2 regions of the Streptomyces taklimakanensis genome follow, and region 1 is predicted to be linked to the other one. Evidence: riboswitches for the same ligand, from Rfam matches in the RefSeq annotation. Region 1 holds a riboswitch; the other holds the start of a gene.

Region 1 (11,906 bases):
AGCGGCCGTGACGCTCATCGCCGAACAGGGCTTCTCCGCCACCACGGTGGACGAGATCGCCGAGCGCGCCGGTGTCGCCAAGGGCACGGTCTACTACAACTTCACCAGCAAGGAGGGGCTGCTGGAGGCGCTGCTGCTGCACGGTGCCGAGCAACTGGCCACCTCGCTGCGGCAGGCCGCGGACGGCGCGAAACGACGCGCCGGGGACGCCGGGGACACCGGAGGCGCCGGGGGAACGCTGGACGCGATGCTCCGGGCCGGGCTGGCCTTCATCGACCGCTGCCCGGCCTTCGCCAAGCTCTACGTCGCCGAGGTGTGGCGGACCGAGCGTCCCTGGCAGGCGACCCTGGCGGCCGTGCGCCGCCGGGTCGTGGCCGTGGTGGAGGAGGAGCTGCGCGCCGAGGCGGCCCCGGGCGGCCCGGACGACCGCGTGGACGTGCCGCTGACCGCCTCGGCCCTGGTGGGGACGGTGCTGGTGACGGCGCTGGACTGGAAGGTGTTCCAGCCGGAGCGGACGGTGGAGGAGGTGCACCGCGCGCTGTCGGCGCTGTTGGACGGCCGGCTCACGGGAGCGGGCGGTCCGGCCTGAGCCGTACCGCCCGCTCCCGTCCCCCGTTCTCCCCCGTTCCCCCGAGAACTCCCCCACGGACGGCCGCCGTGCCGTTCCGCCGCCCCGTGTCGGCGGTGCGGCGCGGTGTGTCCGCCGTCTCCGACTCTGCCGTCCGTGCCGGTCGAAGCCCATCCGTACGGGTACTCAGAACCCTACTCAGGTACTTCTACCCACCTCTGCGTACAGCCGCCCGAAGCCGTTACCGCCGCCCGACTAGAGTCACTGCCCATGGCACGGACTGTGGTGATCGGCGCCGGTATGGGCGCGATGGCTGCCGCCGCCCGGCTGGCCGTCGCCGGCCGGCGGGTGACGGTGTACGAGCGGACGGACACCCACGGCGGCGCGGTGCGCCGTCTGGAGCGGGACGGCTTCGGCTTCGACACCGGGCCGGGGGTGCTGCACCTGCCGGCCGTCTGGCGCGACCTGTTCGTCAAGACGGGGCGCGAGCCGCTGGAGTCGTGCGTGGCGCTGACCGAGGTGGAACCGGCCGTGGAGCACGTCCTCGCCGACGGCACGACCGTCCGTCTGCCGGGCGGCTCCCGGGGCGGAGCGGTCGACGCCCTGGACGCCGCGCTCGGCGCGGGCGCGGGCGAGCGCTGGAGCGAGTTCCTGGTCCGGGCCCGCCGGGCGTGGGAGGTCGCTCGCCGTCCGCTGCTGGAGGAACCGCTGACCTCCGCCGCGGACCCCGGGCCGCTGGCCCGCGACCCGTACCCGGCACGGCGGCGGCCGGGACTGCTGCGCCGCCGCCCCCCGACCCTGGCCGAGGTCGCCCGCGCCGAACTGCGCGATCCGCGGCTGGTGGCGCTGCTGGAGGGGCACGTGCTCGCGCACGGTCTCGATCCGCGCCGCGCCCCCGCGAGCGCCGCCGTCCTGCCGTACCTGGAGCAGACCTTCGGCACCTGGTACGTGGCCGGGGGGATGCGCGCGCTGGCGGACGCGGTGTACCGGCGCTGTCTGGAGCGCGGCGTGGAGTTCCGCTTCGGCGCGGAGGTGTCGGGCGTCGTGGTGGAGGGCGGCCGGGCCACGGGCGTGGAGTCGGCCGACGGGAGTCGGGTGGCGGCCGACACCGTGGTCTGCGGGGCCGATCCCCGGTCGATGTACGGCGGCCGGGGCGACGGGGCCGAGGGCGGCCCCGGGTACGCGACCGGGCGGCTGACCGTGCTCCTGGCGCTGCGCGGCGCCCGCCCGGAGGGAACCGCGCACCGCACGGTGGTGCACGTCTCCGCCCCGGGCGAGCCGGCGCGCACCGTCACCGTGCTGCGCCCCGACGACCCCGCCCTGGTCCCCGACGGCGATCACGAGGCGGTGGTGCTGTCGATGGTCGTGCCCCCGCACCGCGCGGGGGCCGGGCGGCCCGAGGGGCTCGCCGGGACCGGTGCGCGGGCCTGGGACGGCGGCCCGGTGGACTGGACGGCACCGGGCGCCGCGGAGCGGATCGCCGACGAGGCGCTGGCGGCGGTGGACGTGACAGGGCCGGCGCTGGGCGGTCGGGTGCTGTGGCGCGAGGTGCGCACCCCGGCCGACACCGAGCGGGAGACGGGCGCCCCCGGCGGTGCCGTGCCGGCCCCGGCGCTGGCGGGGGCGGAGGGCGCGTTCCTGCGGGCCGCCAATCCGACGCGTACGGCCGGCCTGTACCGGGCGGGCGGCTCGGCGCACCCCGGGGGCGGGCTGGCGCACGCCGGGATGTCGGGGGCGCTGGTCGCCGGGCTGATCGTCGAGGGCGACGACTGGCGCGGCTCGCGGTGAGACGGGGGCACCGGCGCGCCCCGGCGCGGGGCCGCGGGGCCGTCGGCCCCGCGGTTCAGTACCGGGGCTGTTCCCCGTGGTGGCCGGCCCCGAAGGGGGCGTCGTGGTCGCCGTACCCGGCGGCGCCGTCCCGGGGGTCCGGCGCGTTCGGGTCGTCCGGGGCGTCCGGGGCGTAGCCGTACGGTTCGTACCGTGGCTCGGCGCCGCGCTGTTGCGGCACCCACGCCCCGTCGGTCGGGACCTGTCCGGCGTACGGGTCGGTGGTGTACCCGGCGGCGTACCCGGTGTACTCGGTGTACTCGGCGTACCCGGTGGTGTAGGCGGTGCCGTAGCCGTCGGAGGAGTGGGAGGGGTCGGTGGCGTACCCCTGGACGCCCTGGGCCGTGTCCCCCGCGTAGGGGTCGGCGGAGGGGCCGGTGGCGTACCCGTGGTCGTAGGAGTACCCGTACCCGTACTCGTCGCCGCGGCCGTGGTCGGGGGAGTCGGAGTAACCGGGGTGACCGGTGTCCGCGTACCCCTCGCCCCCGGCGTACCCCTCGGTTCCCGCGTACCCCTCGGTTTCCGCGTACGCGTCGGTTCCCGCGTACGCGTCGGCCTCGGGCCGGTCCGACCCGGGCCGCTCCTCGTGGGGGGCGTCCTCCCGCCGGTAGACGCCGTAGCCGCCGGTGTCGTCCGGCAGCGGCTCGGGCCGATAGGCGTGGAGCTCGTCCCCCTCCCGGGGGGCGGGGATCTCGGACTCCCGGGCCTCGGGGGCGTGGACCTCCAGCCCGGAGACCTCCAGGCTCGGTTCGGCGTCACCGGGCCGCACGGGCCGCCCCTCCCGACGGCGCCTGCTGTTGCCGGGCATGCCGCCCAGCGCCCAGCCCGCGGTGAAGCCGCGCCGGTAGGAGAGCGTCACGAAGGTCTGGCCGACGGCGAAGGCCGCGGCGCCCACCGAGATCACCACCACCGACGAGAACACCACCACGCCGACGACCACCGCGGCGAAACCGCCGAAGGCCAGCAACCTCCAGCGCAGCCGCGCCTTGTACTGCAACAACACCTCGGCCAGCAGCCACACCGCGACGGCTCCGAACGCGATGTAGAGGAGCGTCCACCCCACGTACGTCCTCCCCCACCCGTCCTAGCCTCGCCGGTGCAGGCCCAGGTTCTCGTAGATCTCCAGCGTCGCCGTGGAGTGGTTGAGGGTGATGAAGTGGAGTCCGGGGACACCCTCCGCCATCAGCCTCGCGCACAGCTCCGTGGCGTACTCGATGCCCAATGAGCGTACAGCGGCCGGATCGTGCTCGACCGCGAGGATGCGTTCGGCCAGGTCCGGCGGGAAGGTCGCGTTGCTGAGCTTGGCGAACCTCTCGATCTGCCGCACGTTCGTGACGGGCATGATCTCCGGGATGATCGGGGTGTCGCAACCCGCCGCGGCCACCCGGTCCCGCAGGCGCAGGTAGTCGTCGGCGTAGAAGAACATCTGCGTGATGGCGTAGTCGGCGCCGGCGCGGCATTTGGCCACGAAGTGCCGGATGTCGCTCTCCCAGTCGGTGGAGCGCGGGTGCATCTCGGGGAAGGCCGCCACGCCGACGCAGAAGTCCCCCGACTCCTTGATCAGCCGGACGAGTTCGGCGGCGTAGGTGATGCCCTGCGGGTGGGGCGTCCACTCCCCCGTCGGGTCACCGGGCGGGTCGCCCCGGACCGCGAACATGTTGCGGATTCCGGCGTCGGCGTACTGGCCGATGACGTTGCGCAGTTCGGCGATGGAGTGGTCCACCGCGGTGAGGTGGGCGACGGGGGTGAGGGTGGTCTCCGTGGCGATCCGCTCGGTGGCTCGTACGGTGCCTTCCCGGGAGGAGCCCCCGGCGCCGTAGGTGACCGACACGAAGGTGGGGGCGACGGCCTCCACTCGACGGATGGCGTTCCAGAGGGTGCGTTCGCCCCTCTCGCTCTTGGGCGCGTAGAACTCGAAGGAGTACGAGTGCTCGCCGGAGGCGAGCAGCTCACGGACGGTGGGCGCGTGATCCGTCCTGGTGGAAGGGGTACCGAGGGCCATGGGGGCAGGCTAACCACGAGGAGGCCCCGCAACCGCTTCCACGAGGGCTTTTGTCTGTTTGGCCCGACTGCTGTCCAGTAGGTGGACAGCCGGACCCGGAACCGGCCGAGGGCGTCCGGCGCGCCACCGGGGCGGCCCGGCGGTCGGCCGCCCCCTACGCCGAGCGCAGCCGCTCCGCCAGTTCCGCCGCGGCGGCCTCCGGGTCGTCCGCCTCGGTGATCGCACGGACCACCACCACCCGCCGCGCCCCGGCCCGCAGCACCTCGTCCAGGTTGGAGGTGTCGATCCCGCCGATGGCGAACCACGGTCGTCGCGGCGCGCGCGCGGCGGCGTACCGCACCAGCGGCAGTCCGGGGGCGGGGCGACCGGGCTTGGTGGGGGTGGGCCAGCAGGGTCCGGTGCAGAAGTAGTCGACGCCGGGCTCGGTCAGCGCCGCGTCCACCTCGGTCTCGCTGTGGGTGGAGCGGCCGATCAGGATGTCGTCGCCCAGGATCGCGCGGGCGGCGGGCACCGGCAGGTCGCCCTGGCCCAGGTGGAGCACCTCCGACCCGGCCGCGTGGGCGACGTCCGCGCGGTCGTTGACGGCCAGCAGCTTCCCGTGCCGGCGGCAGGCGTCGGCGAGGACGGCCAGGTGCTCCAGCTCCTCGCCGGCCTCCATGCCCTTGTCGCGCAGTTGCACGATGTCCACCCCGCCGGACAGCGCCGCGTCCAGGAACTCGGGCAGGTCGCCGCGGTCCTTGCGCGCGTCCGTGCACAGGTACAGGCGCGCGTCGTCGAGCCGCTCTCGTGCGGTGGCCGTCATGCGGGTCTCGCTCCCCCGGATCGGGCGTCCGCGGCGGGCCCGCACGTCGGTGTGTCGTGCGGTGGTTCCGTCGTGCTGTTCGGCCCGGCCGTGCCGGACGCCCGGCTCAGACGGCCAGCGCCTGGGCCCGTCGCTTCACCTCGGTGCCGCGGTTCTCCCGCAGCGCCTGCGCCGGGGTGCCGGGCAGGGAGTCGTCGGGCGTGAACAGCCACTCCAGCATCTCCTCGTCGCTGAAGCCGTCGTCCCTGAGCAGAGTGATCGTCCCGGACAGCCCCTTCACGATGCGGCCGTCGCCGATGAAGTCGGCGGGCACCTGGAGCACCCTGTTCTCACCCCGGCGCACCGCGATGAGCTGTCCCTCCTTGACGAGCTGCCGTACGCGCGTCACCTCGACGCCGAGCCTCTCGGCGACGTCGGGGAGGGTGAGCCAGGCCGGGACGAGAGCATCGGTCTTCGCGTCAATCTCGTTCACGGCACAAGCCTGCCACCTCCCACCGACAGCCACTAGCGCACGGCGCTCTTCAGGGGGACGGACGGGTCGGCGACACGTGCCGGATCCAACGTCGCGGCGCGTTCGATCAGTTTCCGCCCCTGGGTCAGGTCGCGCGGCCGCCCCACCGCCAGCACGGCGTTCAGCACCCCCTCGCGCAGCCAGCACACCGACCACGACGCGTCCCCGGGGTCGCCGCGCCACAGCGGCTCGTCGCCGTCGTCGTGGTGGCCCGCGTACTGCACGAAGCGGCCGAACTGTTCGGACCAGAAGTACGGCACCGGGTCGTACGGCGGGGTCTCGGCCTCGCCCGCCACCAGCACCGAGGCGATCGTGCGCGGCCCCTGGAGGGCGTTGTCCCAGTGGTGCACCGACAGCCGGCGGCCGTAGCGGGCCGAGGGGAAGGAGGCGCAGTCGCCGACGGCGTACACGTCGGGGACGGAGGTGCGCAGCCGGTCGTCGGCGAGGACGGCCCCGTCCTCGCCCAGCGCCACCGGGGAGCCGGTCAGCCAGCCGGTGGCCGGGCGGGCGCCGATCCCGACGACGACGCCCCCGGCGCGGAGCACCGCGCCGTCGGAGAGCTCCACCTCGACGCGGCCGCGGTCCGCGGGGCGCACGGCGGTGACGGCGCGCCCGGTGAGCAGCTCGGCGCCCGCCTCCCGGTACCAGTGGCGCATGGGGGCCGCGACCTCGGGCGGCAGCACTCCGGCCAGCGGCCGGTCGGCGGCCTCGACCACGGTGACCCGACAGCCCGCCTCGCGGGCGGCGGTGGCGAACTCCGCGCCGATCCAGCCCGCGCCGACCACCACCACGTCCCGCCGTTCGGCGAGCACCGGCCGCAGCAGGTGGACGTCGTCGAGCGTGCGCAGCAGGTGCACCCCGGGCACGCCCCCGCCGCCGGGCAGCGACACCGGCTCGGCGCCGGTGGCCAGGACCAGCCGGTCGTAGGGCACCGGCCCGCTCGCGGTGTCCACCTCCCGGTCGGCGGCCCGCAGGCCCGTGACGGTCACGCCCAGGCGCAGGTCCACGTCGAGGGCGTCGAAGTCGACGTCGAAGGCCGACCCGGCGGCCCCGCCCGTCAGCACGGCCTTGGACAGCGGCGGACGGTCGTACGGCCGGTGGGGCTCGGCACCGACCAGGACGATCCGTCCCGTCCAGCCCCGCTCGCGCAGTCGCACGGCGGTCTGCACCCCGGCCATCCCGGCACCGACGACGAGGACCCGTTCTCCGCTCCGCTGTTCGGTTCGCACGTTCACCCGATCACTGTAGGAGGTCGACGGGCCGGGCGGAGCCGCACACCGGAACTCCGCCCCGGCCACCGGCTCCCCGCGCGGTTGTGCCGGGCTCCCCTTCATCCCCGCCGGGCGCGGGGCTAGGCTGGCGGCAGTTCGGACGGCGGCACCACGACCGGGACCACGGCGGGTCCCGGCGGGACCGTCGCCGGGCGCATCGAGCACGAGGACTCGCGGGAGCCCGGCGCACCGGGCTGAGAGGGAGGCGTGCGCGGCCTCCGACCGTACGAACCTGATCCGGGTCATGCCGGCGAAGGGAGGGGCACGGCGCACATGCGTGTGGTGATCATCGGCGGCGGTGTCATCGGGCTGGTCACGGCCTGGCGGACGGCGCAGCGCGGAGCGGAGGTCACGGTCGTCGATCCGGAGCCGGGCGGCGGGGCCGCCCGGGTCGCGGCCGGGATGCTGGCGGCCGTCACGGAGCTGCACTACGGCGAGGAGGCCCTGCTCGCCCTCAACCTCGCCTCGGCGCGCCGCTATCCGGAGTTCGCGGCCGAGTTGCAGGAGGTGTCCGGGGCGGGGATCGGCTACCGCGCCTGCGGCACCCTGGCCGTCGCCCTGGACGCCGACGACCGCGCCCACCTGCGGGAACTGCACGCGCTGCACCGCCGCTGCGGGTTGGACCCGACCTGGCTGACGGGCCGGGAGTGCCGGCGTCTGGAGCCGATGCTGGCCCCCGGGGTGCGCGGTGGGCTGCGGGTCGACGGCGACCACCAGGCCGACCCGAGACGGCTGACGGCCGCGCTGCTGACCGCCTGCGAGCGCACGGGCGTCGCCTTCGTGCGGCGGCGGGCCGAGCGGCTCGTCGTGACCGGCGACCGCGCGACCGGCGTGGTGTCGGCCGACGGGGCCGCGCTGGAGGCCGAGCGGGTGGTGCTGGCGGCGGGCAGCGAGAGCGGGCGGCTGGCGGGGGTGCCCGCGGAGGCGCTGCCGCCGGTCCGCCCGGTCAAGGGCCAGATCCTGCGGTTGCGCGTTCCGCCGGTGTACGCCCCGTTCCTCTCCCGCACCGTGCGGGCCGTGGTCCGCGGCGGCCACGTCTACCTGGTGCCGCGGGTGGACGGGGAGCTGGTGGTGGGCGCCACCAGCGAGGAACAGGGCTGGGACACCACGGTGACGGCGGGCGGCGTCTACGAGTTGCTGCGCGACGCCCACGAACTGGTGCCCGGCATCACCGAACTGCCGTTGGTGGAGACGCGCGCGGGCCTGCGCCCCGGCTCCCCCGACAACGCGCCGTTGTTGGGCCCGACCGCCCTGCCCGGTCTGTACCTGGCCACCGGCCACCACCGCAACGGGGTGCTGCTCGCGCCGGTCACCGGTGACGCCCTGGCCGAGGCGTTGACCACCGGTGAACTCCCCGAGGAGGCGCGCCCGTTCACGCCCCGGCGCTTCTCCCGCCCTCTCCAGGAGGTCCACGCATGACCACCCGCGCGTCCGCCGGCGCCGCCGACACCACCACGGACACCGCCAACGCCACCACCAGCGCCGCCGCCACCGTCACCGTCACCGTCAACGGGGAGCCGGCCGAGGTCGTGGCCGGGCTGACCCTGGACCGGCTGGTGGCGTCCCTCACCTCCGCCGCCACGGGCGTCGCCGCGGCCGTCAACGAGACCGTGGTGCCGCGCGGGCAGTGGCCCACCACCGAACTCGTCGACGGCGACCGCGTCGAGGTCCTGACCGCGGTCCAGGGAGGCTGACCCACCATGGCCGACGATCCGCTCGTCATCGCCGACGCCACCTTCTCCTCCCGGCTCATCATGGGCACGGGCGGCGCGCCCAGCCTGGAGGTGCTGGAGCGCGCCCTGGTCGCCTCGGGCACCGAGTTGACCACCGTCGCGATGCGGCGCGTGGACCCCACCGTCTCCGGGTCGGTGCTGACGGTGCTGAGACGACACGGCATCCGAGTGCTGCCCAACACCGCCGGCTGTTTCACCGCCGGGGAGGCCGTTCTCACCGCCCGGCTGGCCCGTGAGGCGCTGGGGACGGACTGGGTCAAGCTGGAGGTCGTCGCCGACGAGCGCACCCTCCTGCCCGACCCGGTCGAACTCCTGGACGCCGCCGAGACCTTGGTGGACGACGGCTTCACCGTGCTGCCGTACACCAACGACGACCCCGTCCTGGCCCGGAAGCTGGAGGACGTGGGCTGCGCGGCGATCATGCCGCTGGGGTCCCCCATCGGCTCGGGCCTGGGCATCCGCAACCCGCACAACTTCCGACTGATCACCGAGCGGGCGTCCGTCCCGGTGATCCTGGACGCGGGCGCGGGCACCGCCTCGGACGCGGCGCTCGCCATGGAGCTGGGCTGCGCGGCGGTGATGCTGGCCTCCGCGGTCACCCGGGCCCAGGAGCCGGTGCTGATGGCCGAGGCGATGCGGCACGCGGTGGAGGCGGGGCGGCTGGCGCACCGGGCCGGGCGCATCCCGCGCCGCCACTTCGCGCTGGCGTCCTCGCCGACGGAGGGCGTGGCGGACCTCGACCCGGAGCGCCCGGCGTTCGGCTGAGGCGCGGGCCGGAGGCCGCCGGGGCTCCGGCGGCCTCCCCTTCCGCCCGGCCGGGCCCGGACGGCCGCCGCGTCGCGTCTCGTCCGGGCCGCGGTTCCGTCACCGTTCCGCCGCGATCCGGTGCGCCCGCGGTCGGTGCGGGCGGGGAGCGCGGACACCGGCTCGTAGACTCTGCGCCGTGGACACCACCCTTCGGGACCCGCTGATCGGGCACGTGCTGGACGGTCGGTACCGCGTGGAGGCGCGGATCGCCGTCGGCGGCATGGCCACGGTCTACCGTGCTCTGGACACCCGGCTGGACCGGGTGCTGGCCCTGAAGGTGATGCACCCCTCGCTCGTCGACGACGCCTCCTTCGTCGACCGGTTCATCCGCGAGGCCAAGTCCGCCGCGCGGCTGGCCCACCCCAACGTGGTGGGGGTCTTCGACCAGGGCTCGGACGGCGGCTGTGTCTACCTGGCGATGGAGTACGTCGAGGGCTGCACCCTGCGCGACGTGCTGCGCGAGCGCGGGGCGCTCCAGCCCCGGGCCGCCCTGGACGTGCTGGAACCGGTGCTGGCCGCGCTGGGCGCCGCCCACCTGGCGGGGCTGGTGCACCGCGACGTGAAGCCGGAGAACGTCCTGATAGGGGACGACGGGCGGGTGAAGGTCGCCGACTTCGGCCTGGTGCGGGCCGTCGGCCAGCAGACCTCCGCCTCCACCGGTTCGGTGATGGGCACCGTCTCCTACCTGGCCCCCGAACAGATCGAGCACGGCGTCGCCGACGCCCGGGCCGACGTCTACGCCTGCGGCGTGGTGCTCTACGAGATGCTGACCGGATCCAAGCCGCACGCCGGCGGCACCCCGGCCCAGGTCCTCTACCAGCACCTCCAGGAGGACGTCCCGGCGCCGTCCGGGGCCGTCCCCGGCCTGCCGGCCGCGCTGGACGAACTGGTCGCCCGCTCCGCGGCCCGCGACCCCGAACGGCGTCCGGCCGACGCCGTGGAGCTGCTCGCCGAGGTCGGCGCCGTGCGGCGGTCGCTGACCGACGAGCAGTTGGACGCCCTTCCCCCCGCCGCCCGCGGCACGGACACGCCCCCCGGGGCCGAGGACCGCACCACCGTCCTCCCCCGCCGCGCGCCCACAGCCGGGAGCGCGGCGGACGAGGGTGGCCCGGAGCACACCAGTGTGTTGCCCACGCCCGTCGGAGAGCCGTCCGCGCCTCCCGGAGGGGCCGGCGGAACCGGAGGGACGGCCCCGCCCGAACCGGACGCCGACGGCCGCCGCGGCCGCCCGTTCCGCCGGCTTGGGTGGCGGCCGCGCCGACCGGTGCCGGCGTTGGTCGTCACCGTTCTGCTGGTGCTGGGCACCGCGCTGGGCGTGTGGTACGTCAGCGCGGGGCAGTTCACCCGCACCCCCGGGGTGCTCGGCCTGACCGAGGCCGAGGCCAAGCGGGCCGTCGATCGGGCCGGGCTGGAGTGGCGGATCGCCCGCGAGCACAGCGAGACCGTGGAGCGGGGCCGGGTGGTCTCCACCGTTCCGGGGCGCGGCGAGCGCATCCGCGCCAACGGCACGGTGACCATCACCGTCTCCCGGGGCCCGGAGCGGGTCGAGGTCCCCGACGTGACGGGCGACACGCTCGCCGACGCGCGTCGGAGGATCGGGGACGCCGGGTTGGAGCCCGGCATGGTGACCAGGGAGTTCTCCGAGGACGTGGCGCGGGGCTCGGTGGTCCGCACCGATCCGGCGGCGGGCGAGGCGCGCCGCCCCGGCACGGCCGTGGCGTTCACGGTCTCCAAGGGAGCGCGGATCGAGGTTCCCGACGTCGTCGGGGAGGCCGAGGGCACCGCGCGGCAGCGGCTGACCGAGGCCGGGCTGACGGCCGAGGTGGCTCCGGAGCGGGTCTTCTCCCGGGAGGAGGCGGGCACGGTGGCCCGGCAGTCCCCCGGCGAGGGCTCGGTCGCGGCCGAGGGCGACACCGTCACGATCACCGTCTCCAAGGGGCCGGACATGGTCGCCGTCCCCGACGTGGAGGGGATGGGCGAGGACGAGGCCGTCAGGGCGTTGGAGGACGCGGACTTCGAGGTGAAGGTCCGCAGGGTCTTCTTCACCGGCACGGTCTTCGACCAGTCCGTCGACGGCGGCGAGCGGGCGCCGCGTGGTTCGACGATCACCATCTGGGTGCGCTGACCCGCTCACCGAGCGTTGCTTGAACGGGCATCCGTTGTGAGACGCCCCATAGGACCCGGATCACTTACGAAAGGGCATAGTGGACATCGCGGCCGCCTGAGCGGCCGCGATGTCCGTTCGGGCACCCGGTGAACGGAGAAGCTACTACTTCGGGTAGTAAGTCATTCCTTTGTCCCCATAAGTTCCGGCCGCTAACAATGCAGGAGTCGCCCAGCGCCGAGGAGCAGAACCCGGCGCAACCACCCGGCCCCCATGGCCGG
Region 2 (11,906 bases), 3.0 Mb from region 1:
CCCCGAAGTTCCTCTCCCGCGAGGACGTCCCGGCCGACACCGTCGCCAACGAGCGTCGCGTCGCCGAGGCCACCGCCCGTGAGGAGGGCAAGCCCGAGCAGGCCCTGCCGAAGATCATCGAGGGTCGCGTGAACGGCTTCTTCAAGGAGAACTGCCTCCTGGACCAGCCCTTCGCCAAGGACAACAAGAAGTCCGTCCAGAAGGTGCTGGACGAGGCCGGTGTCACGCTGAAGCGCTTCGCCCGCTTCCGCGTCGGCGCCTGACCCGCACCGCCGTACTTCCACGGCGGACCGGCCGCGCCCGGTCAGGGTCGGGCCACGGGGCCCGTCCCGGTCGTCGCGCACGGTGTGTACGACGCGCCCGGACCGGACGACCGCAGTTGTGACGAGGAGGCCATTGCCGCTACCTGGGGCCAAGAGGAACCATCGGCAATGGCCTCCTCACGCATGTGCACGAGGAGATCCGCATGAAACAGGGCATCGACCCCGGAGACAAAGCCTCCGACAAGGACCGCGGCCACCGCCGCTTCCTGCTGAAACTCTCCGGCGAGGCGTTCGCCGGCGGCGGGGGGCTCGGAGTCGACCCCGACGTCGTGCACAAGGTCGCCCGTGAGATCGCCGCCGTGGTCCGCGACGGGGCGGAGATCGCCGTCGTCATCGGCGGCGGCAACTTCTTCCGTGGCGCGGAGCTCCAGCAGCGCGGCATGGACCGGGCCCGCTCGGACTACATGGGCATGCTCGGCACGGTCATGAACTGTCTCGCCCTCCAGGACTTCCTGGAGAAGGAGGGCATCGACTCGCGCGTCCAGACCGCCATCACCATGGGCCAGGTCGCCGAGCCGTACATCCCGCTGCGCGCCGTGCGTCACCTGGAGAAGGGGCGCGTGGTCATCTTCGGCGCGGGCATGGGCATGCCGTACTTCTCCACCGACACCACCGCTGCCCAGCGCGCCCTGGAGATCGACGCCGAGGCGCTGCTGATGGGCAAGAACGGCGTCGACGGCGTCTACGACTCCGACCCGGCGACCAACCCCGACGCGGTGAAGTTCGACGCCCTGGAGTACGGCGAGGTCATCGCCCGCGACCTGCGGGTCGCCGACGCCACCGCCATCACCCTCTGTCGCGACAACAAGCTGCCGATCCTCGTCTTCGAACTGCTCGCCGAGGGCAATATCGCGCGGGCGGTCCGGGGTGAGAAGATCGGCACGCTGGTGAGCGACCAGGGCTCCCGGAGCTGACCACCGGCACCGGAGACGAACACGACGTCCGTACCGGAGCGGGAGACACGGCTCCGGTACGGCAACTCCGTGCCACACGAAGGGCACGGTACGGGGATGGACAACAGCCTGCCGGTCGGACACCGTGCAGGAATCAGGGCTTTCCGGCTCAATCATCGAACCAGGAGCACGTGGTGATCGAAGAGACCCTCCTCGAGGCCGAGGAGAAAATGGAGAAGGCGGTCGTCGTCGCCAAGGAGGACTTCGCCGCGATCCGCACCGGTCGTGCGCACCCGGCGATGTTCAACAAGATCGTGGCCGACTACTACGGCGCGATGACCCCGATCAACCAGCTCGCGTCGTTCTCGGTGCCCGAGCCCCGCATGGCCGTGGTCACCCCGTTCGACAAGAGCGCGCTGCGCAACATCGAACAGGCCATCCGCGACTCCGACCTCGGCGTCAACCCCTCCAACGACGGCAACATCATCCGTGTCGTCTTCCCGGAGCTGACCGAGCAGCGCCGCCGGGAGTACATCAAGGTCGCCAAGAGCAAGGCCGAGGACGCCAAGATCTCCATCCGCAGCGTCCGACGCAAGGCCAAGGAGGCCATCGACAAGGCCGTCAAGGACGGTGACATCGGCGAGGACGAGGGCCGCCGCGCGGAGAAGGAGCTCGACGACACCACCGCCAAGTACGTCACGCAGGTGGACGAGCTGCTCAAGCACAAGGAAGCCGAGCTGCTCGAGGTCTGAGATCCTAAGGCTGCGATTTCCGTGAACGACTCATCCTGGGGAGCGCCGCCGGGCGCCGGACCCCCCGGCCGACCCGGTTACTGGAGCCCTCCCGGCCAGGGCTCCCACTCCCCGCTCCGCGCGGAGACCGCTCCGGTCTCGGCGGGTTACGTGCGCGAGGACGGCGAGGCGTCGCAGACTCGGCGTATGCCCATCGTGCCCGACGCCCCCGGCGGTGACCAGGACGATCGCGACGGCCGGGCGGCCGGGCGTCCGCCCGGCGACGGCCCCCGCCCCGACGGTGGTCCGTCCGGACCGCCGGCCGACCCCGACGTGTCCCCGGCCTCGGCCGGCCCCGCGTCCCACGGCCGGTCCCAAAGCCGCAAGCGGGCCGGCCGTGACCTGCGCGCCGCCATAGGGGTGGGTGTGGGGCTGGGCGTCGTCATCCTCGCCTCGCTCTTCGTCTACAAGCCCGTCTTCGTCGGCGTGATAGTGGTCGCCGTCGTGGTCGGACTGTGGGAGCTCACCTCCCGCCTCGCCGAGCGCAAGCAGATCCGGGTGCCGCTGGTGCCCCTGGCCGTGGGCGGCGCCGCCATGGTCGTCGCCGGATACGTCCGAGGCGCGGAGGGCGCCTGGGTGGCGGTGGCGCTCACCGCCCTGGCCGTCCTGGCCTGGCGGATGACGGAAGAACCGGGGAACTACCTACGGGACGTCACCGCGGGCGTCTTCGCCGCCTTCTACGTCCCCTTCCTGGCCACCTTCGTGGCCATGATGCTCGCCGCCGCCGACGGCCCGCAGCGGGTGCTGACCTTCCTGTTGCTCACCGTCGTCAGCGACACCGGGGCCTACGCCGTCGGCTGGCGCTTCGGCCGCCGCAAGCTCGCCCCGCGCATCAGTCCCGGCAAGACACGCGAGGGACTGCTGGGGGCGATGGTGTTCGCCATGGTCGCGGGCGCGTTGTGCACGCACTTCCTCATCGACGGCGGCGCCTGGTGGCAGGGCCTGGTGCTGGGGCTGGCGGCAGCCACCAGCGCGACCCTGGGCGACCTGGGTGAGTCCATGATCAAGCGGGACCTGGGCATCAAGGACATGGGAACCCTGCTGCCCGGCCACGGCGGCATCATGGACCGACTGGACTCCCTGCTGCCCACCGCCCCCGTGGTCTGGCTGCTGTTGACCGTCTTCGTCGGCGCCGGCTGACACCCCCGTTCCCCGGGCCCGGCGCCGCATCGCGCCGGGCCCGGGTGCGCCCGCGGAGGTGACCGCGGGCGGTAACCGCGCGGTCCGTCTGGTTCGTCTCGCTCGTCCCCGTCCCGTACACGGCCGTCCGGAGCCGGTGGACGCGTCCGGACCGCGTTCCGGCCGAGACCGACACAGCGGCGAAGCGAGGCACGTGGGGCGCACACCGCCACGGTCCTCGGGGACGGACAGCGTGTCGTTGGCCGGCCGTAACCTGATTCCCGCACACGGTGAGGGAGGGGCTGGATGCCGAAGGTGCCGGAGAGCCGGCGTGTCGGACGCATGGCGGTGAACGAGGTGCGTGCGTTGCTGGAGCGGCACGGCCACATCGTGCAGGAGATCGACGGTGGCAACGACCACGGCGAGGACCTGCACGTCACCTTCGTCCGAAGCGGGCAGCGGACGGAGGACTCCGTGGCCGTGCAGGTGAAGGGCGGGATCTCGACCCGGACCGGGAAGGGGCACCGTGTCCCGGTCGGCGACCACGGGGACAACTGGCGCGATGGCAGTCTCCCCGTGCTCTGCGTGGTCCACGACCCCGAGCGGGGCGGCCTCTTCTGGGCCAACGCGACCCGTCAACTCCGTCGGGCCATGGCACTGCGCAAGACGGCGAAGTCCATCGTCGTCCCCCGGGAGTCGGTACTGGAGGACGCGAGTCTCGACGCGTTCGTGCAGAAGATGCGGAACTATCTGGCTCGGGAACGCCAGGGGGTCGGCAGGTGGGCGGACATGGCGGGCGTCGAGTTCGCCCCGAACGACATCGTCAAGTTCTTCGAGAACGAGGTCGCCGAACCCATGGTCTTCTGGCAGCGCCGGGGGGAGCCGTACGCGACGCTGCTCCACCACGACCTGGACTGGGAGCCCGTGCCCGTCCAGGAGTGGATGCTCCGTTTCGAGCCGATCCCGTCGATCGGCCACGTCATCCTCGATCTCGCGGAAGCGCACTGGCTCATGGGCTGCTTCAAGTCCACGGAGTGGTGGCGTCGCCCGGCGGAGCGGCACGACCCCGTCTGAGTTCCGCCGGGCCCTCACCGGGAGGTACGCGAACTCGCGGCGCGAGCACGGTGCGCTCGGGTGGGACCGGACGCGAGGAAGGCCGAGCATTCCCGTTCTCGGTTCCGGGCGCGTGGGGCGCCGGGCACCGTGACCCGGGCCGTGTCCCGGCCGGAGCGAGCTGTACCGGCGAGGGCGGCCGACGCTGACAACCGTCGGTGGCTGAGCCGCGGGTCACAGCGTTGGCCGCCCCAAGCGCCCCAGGTCGGCGAGGTCCCGCGTCACGTCGTGTCACCATTCGGCATGGCCGCTGCACGTGCTCTCACCGCCGCACGAAGGGCCTCTGAGCGGTTCGTGATCCACCCCTGTCGAGATGGTCGGCGCGGTGAGGTGGAGCCAACCGGCGAGCACGTCGAAATCGTCGTCGGCGAGCCCTGTGCTCGGGTCGACACGGTGAAGCAGTGACGGTCCTCGGTGCTGGGCGGTAACCCAGAGTCGGTCCATTTCGCCGATCTCGTCATCGACCCAGACGAAACGGCGGTGGCCGGCCCACTCGACAAGGTGGCGAGTCTTCCAGTGCAAGCCGCGTGGTCCCTCGTCGGTGAACGTGTCCGGCCATCCGAGGACAGGCAGCGCCGGCAGTCCGAGTCGTGGGGCGACGGCATCGTTCGCGTCGTCCATCCATGTCGAGGCCCACACCATGTCGCACCCCAGGGCGGTCAGGCGCGGCCCGACGGCGGGGTCGAGGCGGTCCAGCAGTGGATTCCCCCGACGGTGAGACCCCGCGGAGCCGGCGGAGCCGCCCTGCCGGGGGCGATGGAACGGCGGCCCGAACGGGATCAGCGGTCCGTCGATGTCGAGGAAGAGGAGGGGGCGCTCCGCCGAGCCGGTCACAGCGGCACGATAGCCCCGTCGAAGCAGGAGGGACACCCGGTCCTGGGCCGTCTGTGGGCCGTGCGAGGGTGGCCGACGACGGCAGGCGGCCGGGGGTGACCACGGCCTCCCCGCTCCGGCCTGGGGTGCCGTAGTCGATCTGCGACACTGGAGAAGTTATGCCTGCACCCGGAGAACTCACCTTCGTCGCGCCGCGCGGGGCCGCCAAGCCGCCGCGGCACCTCGCCGACCTCACCCCCGCCGAGCGCCGGGAGGCGGTCGCGGCGATCGGCGAGAAGCCCTTCCGCGCCCAACAGCTGTCGCGGCACTACTTCGCCCGGTACGCCGCCGATCCCGCCGCCTGGACCGACATCCCCGCCGCCGCGCGCGGGAAGTTGGCCGGCGAACTGCTGCCCGAACTGATGACCGTGGTGCGGCATGTCACCTGTGACGACGACACCACCCGCAAGACCCTGTGGCGACTGCACGACGGGACGCTGGTGGAGTCCGTGCTGATGCGCTACCCCGACCGGGTCACCATGTGTGTCAGTTCCCAGGCCGGATGCGGCATGAACTGTCCGTTCTGCGCCACCGGGCAGGCCGGGCTGGACCGCAACCTGTCCACCGCCGAGATCGTCCACCAGATCGTCGAGGGCATGCGCGCACTGCGTGACGGGGAAGTGCCCGGCGGCCCGGCCAGGCTGTCCAACATCGTCTTCATGGGGATGGGCGAGCCGCTGGCCAACTACAAGCGGGTCGTCGGGGCCATCCGCCGCCTCACCGACCCCGAGCCCGACGGGCTGGGCCTGTCCCAGCGCGGCATCACCGTCTCCACCGTCGGCCTGGTGCCCGCCATCCACCGTCTGGCCGACGAAGGACTCAAGTGCCGGTTGGCGGTCTCCCTGCACGCCCCCGACGACGAACTGCGCGACACCCTGGTGCCGGTCAACACGCGGTGGAAGGTCCGTGAGGTCCTCGACGCCGCCTGGGAGTACGCCGAGCGGTCCGGCCGCCGGGTCTCCATCGAGTACGCCATGATCCGCGACATCAACGACCAGGCGTGGCGGGGCGACCTCCTCGGGCGGCTGCTGGCGGGCAAGCGGGCGCACGTCAACCTCATCCCCCTCAACCCCACCCCCGGCTCGAAGTGGACGGCCTCCCGGCCCGAGGACGAGCGGGCCTTCGTCGAGGCGTTGGAGGCCCACGGCGTGCCCGTCACCGTCCGCGACACCCGTGGCCAGGAGATCGACGGCGCCTGCGGACAGCTCGCCGCCACCGAACGCTGAGCCGTACCGGGAGACGGGGGCCCAAGGACGCGGCGGGCCGCTGGTACCGTGGCGGTGACCGCACAGGTCGCACGCAGTGTCGAACATCGAAACAATCGAACCGACAGGGGAGCGCGTACAGCGCTGAGAGTGCGGTGTCGCCGACCGGCCGGGAGGCCGGTTCCGGGGAGCCGCAGACCCTCGAACCTGATCCGGTTAGTACCGGCGTAGGGAGTCAACACACCGTGGTCACGAAGTTCCGGCGCGCCCTGGGCGTCGCCGTCCTCGGCACGCTCACCCTCTCCGCCCTGACCGCCTGCGGCGGTCCGGAGTCGTCCGGCGGCGGGAAGGGGGACACGAAGAAGGTCACCGTCGTCGCCCACGGCTCCTTCGTGCCCTCCGACGAGGTGCTGAAGGAGTTCACCGAGAAGACCGGCCACACGGTCGAGGTGCTGGGCGGCGACGACGCCGGCTCGGCCCTCAACCAGGCGATCCTCACCAAGGGCAATCCGCAGGGCGACGTCTTCTTCGGCGTCGACAACACCCTCCTCTCCCGGGCCCTGGACGCCGACCTCTTCACCCCCTACGAGGCCGAGGGGCTGGAGAAGATACCCGCCGAGTACCGGCTCGACGAGGAACACCGCGTCACCCCCGTCGACTACGGCGACGTCTGCGTCAACTACGACCGCTCCTACTTCGACGAGCGCGGTCTGGAGCCGCCGAGGACTCTGGACGACCTCGTCCGTCCCGAGTACAAGAACCTGCTGGTCACGGAGAACGCCGCCACCTCCTCGCCCGGCCTGGGCTTCCTGCTGGCCACCGTCGCCGAGTACGGCGAGGACTGGGAGGAGTACTGGGAGAGGCTGAGGGACAACGGCGTCGAGGTCGTCGACGGCTGGGAGCAGGCCTACAACGACCGCTTCTCCGGCTCCGCCGGCGGCCGCGGCGGCGACCGGCCGCTGGTCGTCTCCTACGCCTCCAGCCCGCCCGCCGAGGTCCTCGGTGCCGACCCGGCCCCCGAACAGGCCCCCACCGGGGTGGCCACCGGAACCTGCTTCCGGCAGGTCGAGTTCGCCGGGCTGCTGGACGGCGCCCGCAACCCCGAGGGCGGCAAGGCGCTGCTGGACTTCATGATCGGCGAGGCGTTCCAGGAGCACCTGCCGTTGCAGATGTTCGTCCACCCGGTGCGCGAGGGCACCGAGCTGCCCGAGGTCTTCACCCGGTACGGCGAGACCATCGAGGACCCGCACACCCTGGCGCCGGAGCGGATCGCCGCCGACCGCGAGACGTGGATCAAGGCGTGGACCTCGACCGTCCTGAGGTGAGGACGGGAGCCCCGGGCGGAGACGTGAGGCGGGACACCGAAGCGGGCGGGGGCGCGGCGACCGGCGGCCGCGGCAGGACGGCGGCGGTGCGGCTCGCCCTGATCGCCCCGCCCGCCGCCTTCCTCGCGCTGTTCTTCGCCTATCCCGTCGCCGCCATCACCGCCCGCGGACTGTACGACGGGGGCCGGTGGCACCCGGAGCGGATCGCCCTGGTGCTCGGTGAGCCCGGCATCCTCCACGTGGTGTGGTTCACCGTGTGGCAGGCGGCGGCTTCCACCGTGCTCACGGTCGTCCTGGCCCTGCCCGGCGCCTACGTCCTGGCCCGGTACGACTTCCCCGGTCGGCGCGTGGTGCGGGCGGCGGTCACCGTGCCGTTCGTGATGCCCACCGTCGTCGTCGGCTCCGCCTTCCTCGGTCTGCTGGGACGGGGAGGACTGACCGAGCAGTGGTGGGGCCTGCGGTTGGACGAGGGGCCCGCCGCGATCCTGCTCGCCCACGTCTTCTTCAACTACGCCGTGGTGGTCCGCGTCGTCGGCAGCCTGTGGGCCCAACTCGACCCCCGCCAGGAGGAGGCCGCCCGGGTGCTCGGCGCGGGCCGCTGGACCGCCTGGCGCACCGTGACCCTCCCGGCGCTCGCCCCGTCCGTGGCCGCCGCCGCGGCGATGGTCTTCCTGTTCACCTTCACCTCCTTCGGTGTCGTCCAGGTCCTCGGCGGCCCCCGCTACGCCACCCTGGAGGTGGAGATCTACCGGCAGACCGCCCATCTGCTGGACCTGCCCACCGCCGCCGTTCTGACGTTGGTGCAGTTCGCCGCCGTCGCCGCCCTGATGGCCCTGCACGCCCGCGGTGTCCGGCGTCGCGGCGGCGCCCCGGCCCTGGTCGACGCCTCCCGCACCGCCCGCCGTCCGCGCGGGGCGCGGCAGAAGGCGCTGTTGGCCGCGGTGCTCACGCAGATCACCGTGCTGATCGCGGTGCCGCTCGCCGTGCTCGTGGAGCGCTCCCTCAACGGTCCCGACGGCTACGGCACGGACTTCTACCGCGCCCTCGCCTCGTCCGACGCCTCCGGCGGGACCTTCGCCGTCGCGCCCTTGGAGGCGGTCGGCAACTCCCTGGCCTATGCCGTCGCCGCCACCGCCATCGCCCTGACCGTCGGGGGTCTCGCGGCCGTCGCCCTCACCCTGCGCGGGCCCGGCGGCCGGGCCGGACGGCTGGTGCGCGGTTTCGACGCACTGCTGATGCTGCCGTTGGGCACCTCGGCCGTCACCGTCGGGTTCGGCTTCCTCATCGCCCTGGACGAGCCGCCGCTGGACCTGCGCTCCTCGTGGATCCTGGTCCCGCTGGCGCAGGCCCTGGTCGGTGTCCCGTTCGTGGTGCGGACCCTGCTGCCGGTCCTGCGGGCCGTGGACGACCGACTGCGCCAGGCCGCCGCCGTCCTGGGCGCCCCGCCGGCGCGCGTGTGGCGCGAGGTCGACTTTCCGCCGGCGCGCCGGGCGCTGCTGGTCTCCGCCGGTTTCGCCTTCGCCGTCTCCCTGGGGGAGTTCGGCGCCACCGTCTTCATCGCCCGCGCCGACACGCCCACCCTGCCGGTGGCCGTCGCCCGCCTCCTCGGCCGGGCCGGCGAGGCCAGCTACGGGCAGGCCATGGCGCTCAGCACCATCCTGATGGTGGTGTGCGCGGCCACCCTGCTGGCGCTGGAGGGCGTCCGCACCGACCGATCGGGAGAGCTGTAGCCATGGCGTCCCTGCGACTTCGGGCCGTCACCGTGCGGTACGGCGGCCTCGCCGCCCTGGACGCGGTCGATCTCGACGTCGCCGAGCACGAGATCGTCTGTGTGCTCGGCCCCTCGGGCAGTGGCAAGTCCACCCTGCTGCGGGTCGTGGCGGGCCTGACGGAACCGGACGCCGGACGGGTGCTGCTCGCCGGGCGCGACCAGCGTGGGGTGCCGCCGCACCGACGCGGTGTGGGGCTGATGTTCCAGGACCACCAGCTCTTCCCCACCCGTGACGTCGGCGGCAACGTCGACTTCGGTCTTCGCGTGCGGGGGGAACCGCGCGAGGACAGGGAGGCACGGGTCGCCGAGCTGCTGGAGCTCGTGGGCCTCCCCGGCACCCGGCGTCGTCCCGTCGCCACCCTCTCCGGCGGGGAACAGCAGCGCGTCGCGCTCGCCCGCGCCCTCGCCCCCCGTCCCGGGCTGCTGATGCTGGACGAGCCGCTCGGACAGCTCGACCGGTCCCTGCGCGAGCGCCTGGTCGTCGAGTTGCGCCGGCTCTTTCGCCGGCTGGGCACCACTGTGCTGGCCGTCACCCACGACCAGGGCGAGGCCTTCGCGCTCGCCGACCGGGTGGTGGTGATGGAGGGAGGCCGGATCGTCCAGACGGGTGACCCCGCCGAGGTGTGGCAGCGTCCCGCCTCCGAGTTCGTCGCCCGTTTCCTGGGCTTCACCAACATCGTCCCGGCGACCGTGCGCGGGACCGTCCCCGGCACGGCCGACACGCCCTGGGGCGCGGTCCCCGTACCGGCCGACGCGCCGGCCGGGCCGTGCACGCTGCTGGTACGGCCCGGTGGGGTGCGGATCGAGGAGGCGGACGCCCCCGGGGACGGCGGGACGTCCGGTGCGGGCCTGCCCTGCACCGTGACGGCCCGCACCCTGCGCGGCGGCGGATTCTCGGAGATCTCGCTGCTCCTGGAGCCGGAGCGCGGACCGGCGCTGGAGGCGTCCTGCCCGCTGCGCTCGGCACCCGAACCGGGAGCGGCCGTGCGCGTCGTGTTCACCGCCGACGACGTGGTGGTGCTGCCGTCGGAGACGGCGTAGCGCGGAGGCCGCCCCGGCGGGACGATCCCGTCGGCGCGGCCCGTCGGCGGGGTGGGCCTCCCGCGCACCGGCGCCGACACCGACCGCGCGGGCCCGTGCCGTCCGCCCCGGTGCGCCACCGGGGCGGTGTCACCGTGTCAACGGCGCCGTGGCCAACTCCGCGACCAGCCAGGTCGGCGGCGCCAGCACCGCCAGCACGGCCACCACCCGCAGCGTCGCGGCGGCCCGCAGCAGCCGACGGGAGACACCGAGCCGGCACAGCCCGGCGGTGACGGCCGCCCGCGCGGCGCGGAACTCCGCGGCCGAGCCCAGCGCCGCCGCCACCGCACACACCAGCACCACCGCCGCGCCCAGCACCGTCAGCGGTCCCACGGTGGCCTCCCCGGCCCCGCGCGCCGTCCCGTACAGGCGGACCGACCCCAGGGCCCCGGCCGTCACCGCGCACAGCACTCCCAGCGGATGCCCCACGCGCGGCGCCTCCTCCCGCAGCGCCCGGCCCGCCAACAGCCGCAGTACCCCCGGTCGCCCGGCGGCCAGCAACATCCCGCACAGGTGCACCAGTCCCGGCCCGGCCAGCACCAGCCCCAGGCCGATCACCAGCCAGCCGGCCACCACTCCGACGCCGAGGGCGTCCGGCGGGGAGCCCGGGAGCGGCACCCCGGGGCCCGTGGACGTGGCGAGCCGGTCGGCGGCGTAGGTCTCCACGGCCAGACCGACCGCGGTGACCGCCACCCCCCACGGCAGGCCGGTGGGCACCGGCGGTGTCCGGCGCGGGAGGGCGGCGGCCGGATCCGGCAGACCGGTGGACGGGCCCGGGAGGGCGTCGGACGGGGTGGAGCGCAGTCGGGTCGCCAGCGCGCCGGCCCCGGCCGCCACCAACGGTGGCACGGCCAGCAGCGTCAACGCGGCGGCGCGCGGCAGCGGACGCCCGGCCCCCAGCAGCTCCCCGGCCGCCCCGGCCAGCGGTACGGCGTCCAGCGCCCCGCCCAGACCGCCGCGCAGGTGCACGAAGGCGGGCCATGCCAACGCACAGCCCACCGCGCAGTACAGGCCCGCGGTGACGGCGGCCAGCAGCGGCAGCCGGGCCGGCCCCACGCCCACCGCGTCCAGCCCCTCCCGGGGGCGCACGCTCGGATCGGCGCGGACCGTGGCGACGGCCAGGTGCGCCAGGGCCGCCAGCGGCACCGCGCACCACAGCAGCCGGGCCACCGCCGTCTGCGGATGCCCCGGGTGCGCCACGGCGTGGGACAGCACGCTCAGCAACAGGAATCCCACGGCGCCGGCGGCGGAGGCGACCAGCGCCCGCCGTGCCAGGGCGCTGGGGCGGGAGGTGCGCACTAGGTGGAGAGCGAGCACGGTGCCCTGCCTTCCGAGCCGGGTTTCCCGGCCGTCCTCCCGGCGGTCGCCGGAGCGTCCGACGGGGCCTCGGCGCCCACCCGGCGGCCGTCCACG

The links. A riboswitch is a leader RNA that binds a small molecule or an ion and turns the genes downstream of it on or off. The one in region 1 is predicted to bind thiamine pyrophosphate.
Region 2: another riboswitch for thiamine pyrophosphate. It lies ahead of F0L17_RS19340 (thiamine ABC transporter substrate-binding protein); the one in region 1 lies ahead of thiO (glycine oxidase ThiO).

The regions. Positions count from the first base shown of each region.
Region 1 covers NZ_WIXO01000001.1:1,318,477-1,330,382, forward strand. Annotated here, with positions in the region: gene F0L17_RS05830 (TetR/AcrR family transcriptional regulator) at 1-589, shown strand, start outside; gene F0L17_RS05835 (phytoene desaturase family protein) at 839-2,356, shown strand; gene F0L17_RS05840 (hypothetical protein) at 2,412-3,458, opposite strand; gene metF (methylenetetrahydrofolate reductase [NAD(P)H]) at 3,480-4,397, opposite strand; gene thiE (thiamine phosphate synthase) at 4,552-5,199, opposite strand; gene F0L17_RS05855 (Rv2175c family DNA-binding protein) at 5,306-5,671, opposite strand; gene F0L17_RS05860 (NAD(P)/FAD-dependent oxidoreductase) at 5,704-6,945, opposite strand; TPP riboswitch at 7,145-7,257, shown strand; gene thiO (glycine oxidase ThiO) at 7,255-8,400, shown strand; gene thiS (sulfur carrier protein ThiS) at 8,397-8,675, shown strand; gene F0L17_RS05875 (thiazole synthase) at 8,682-9,479, shown strand; gene pknB (Stk1 family PASTA domain-containing Ser/Thr kinase) at 9,658-11,646, shown strand.
Region 2 covers NZ_WIXO01000001.1:4,332,540-4,344,445, forward strand. Annotated here, with positions in the region: gene tsf (translation elongation factor Ts) at 1-263, shown strand, start outside; gene pyrH (UMP kinase) at 467-1,237, shown strand; gene frr (ribosome recycling factor) at 1,411-1,968, shown strand; gene F0L17_RS19320 (phosphatidate cytidylyltransferase) at 1,990-3,147, shown strand; gene F0L17_RS19325 (DUF4365 domain-containing protein) at 3,433-4,200, shown strand; gene F0L17_RS19330 (HAD domain-containing protein) at 4,471-5,073, opposite strand; gene rlmN (dual-specificity RNA methyltransferase RlmN) at 5,232-6,338, shown strand; TPP riboswitch at 6,434-6,568, shown strand; gene F0L17_RS19340 (thiamine ABC transporter substrate-binding protein) at 6,563-7,642, shown strand; gene F0L17_RS19345 (ABC transporter permease) at 7,666-9,372, shown strand; gene F0L17_RS19350 (ABC transporter ATP-binding protein) at 9,375-10,454, shown strand; gene F0L17_RS19355 (hypothetical protein) at 10,584-11,810, opposite strand; gene F0L17_RS19360 (ABC transporter ATP-binding protein) at 11,792-11,906, opposite strand, start outside.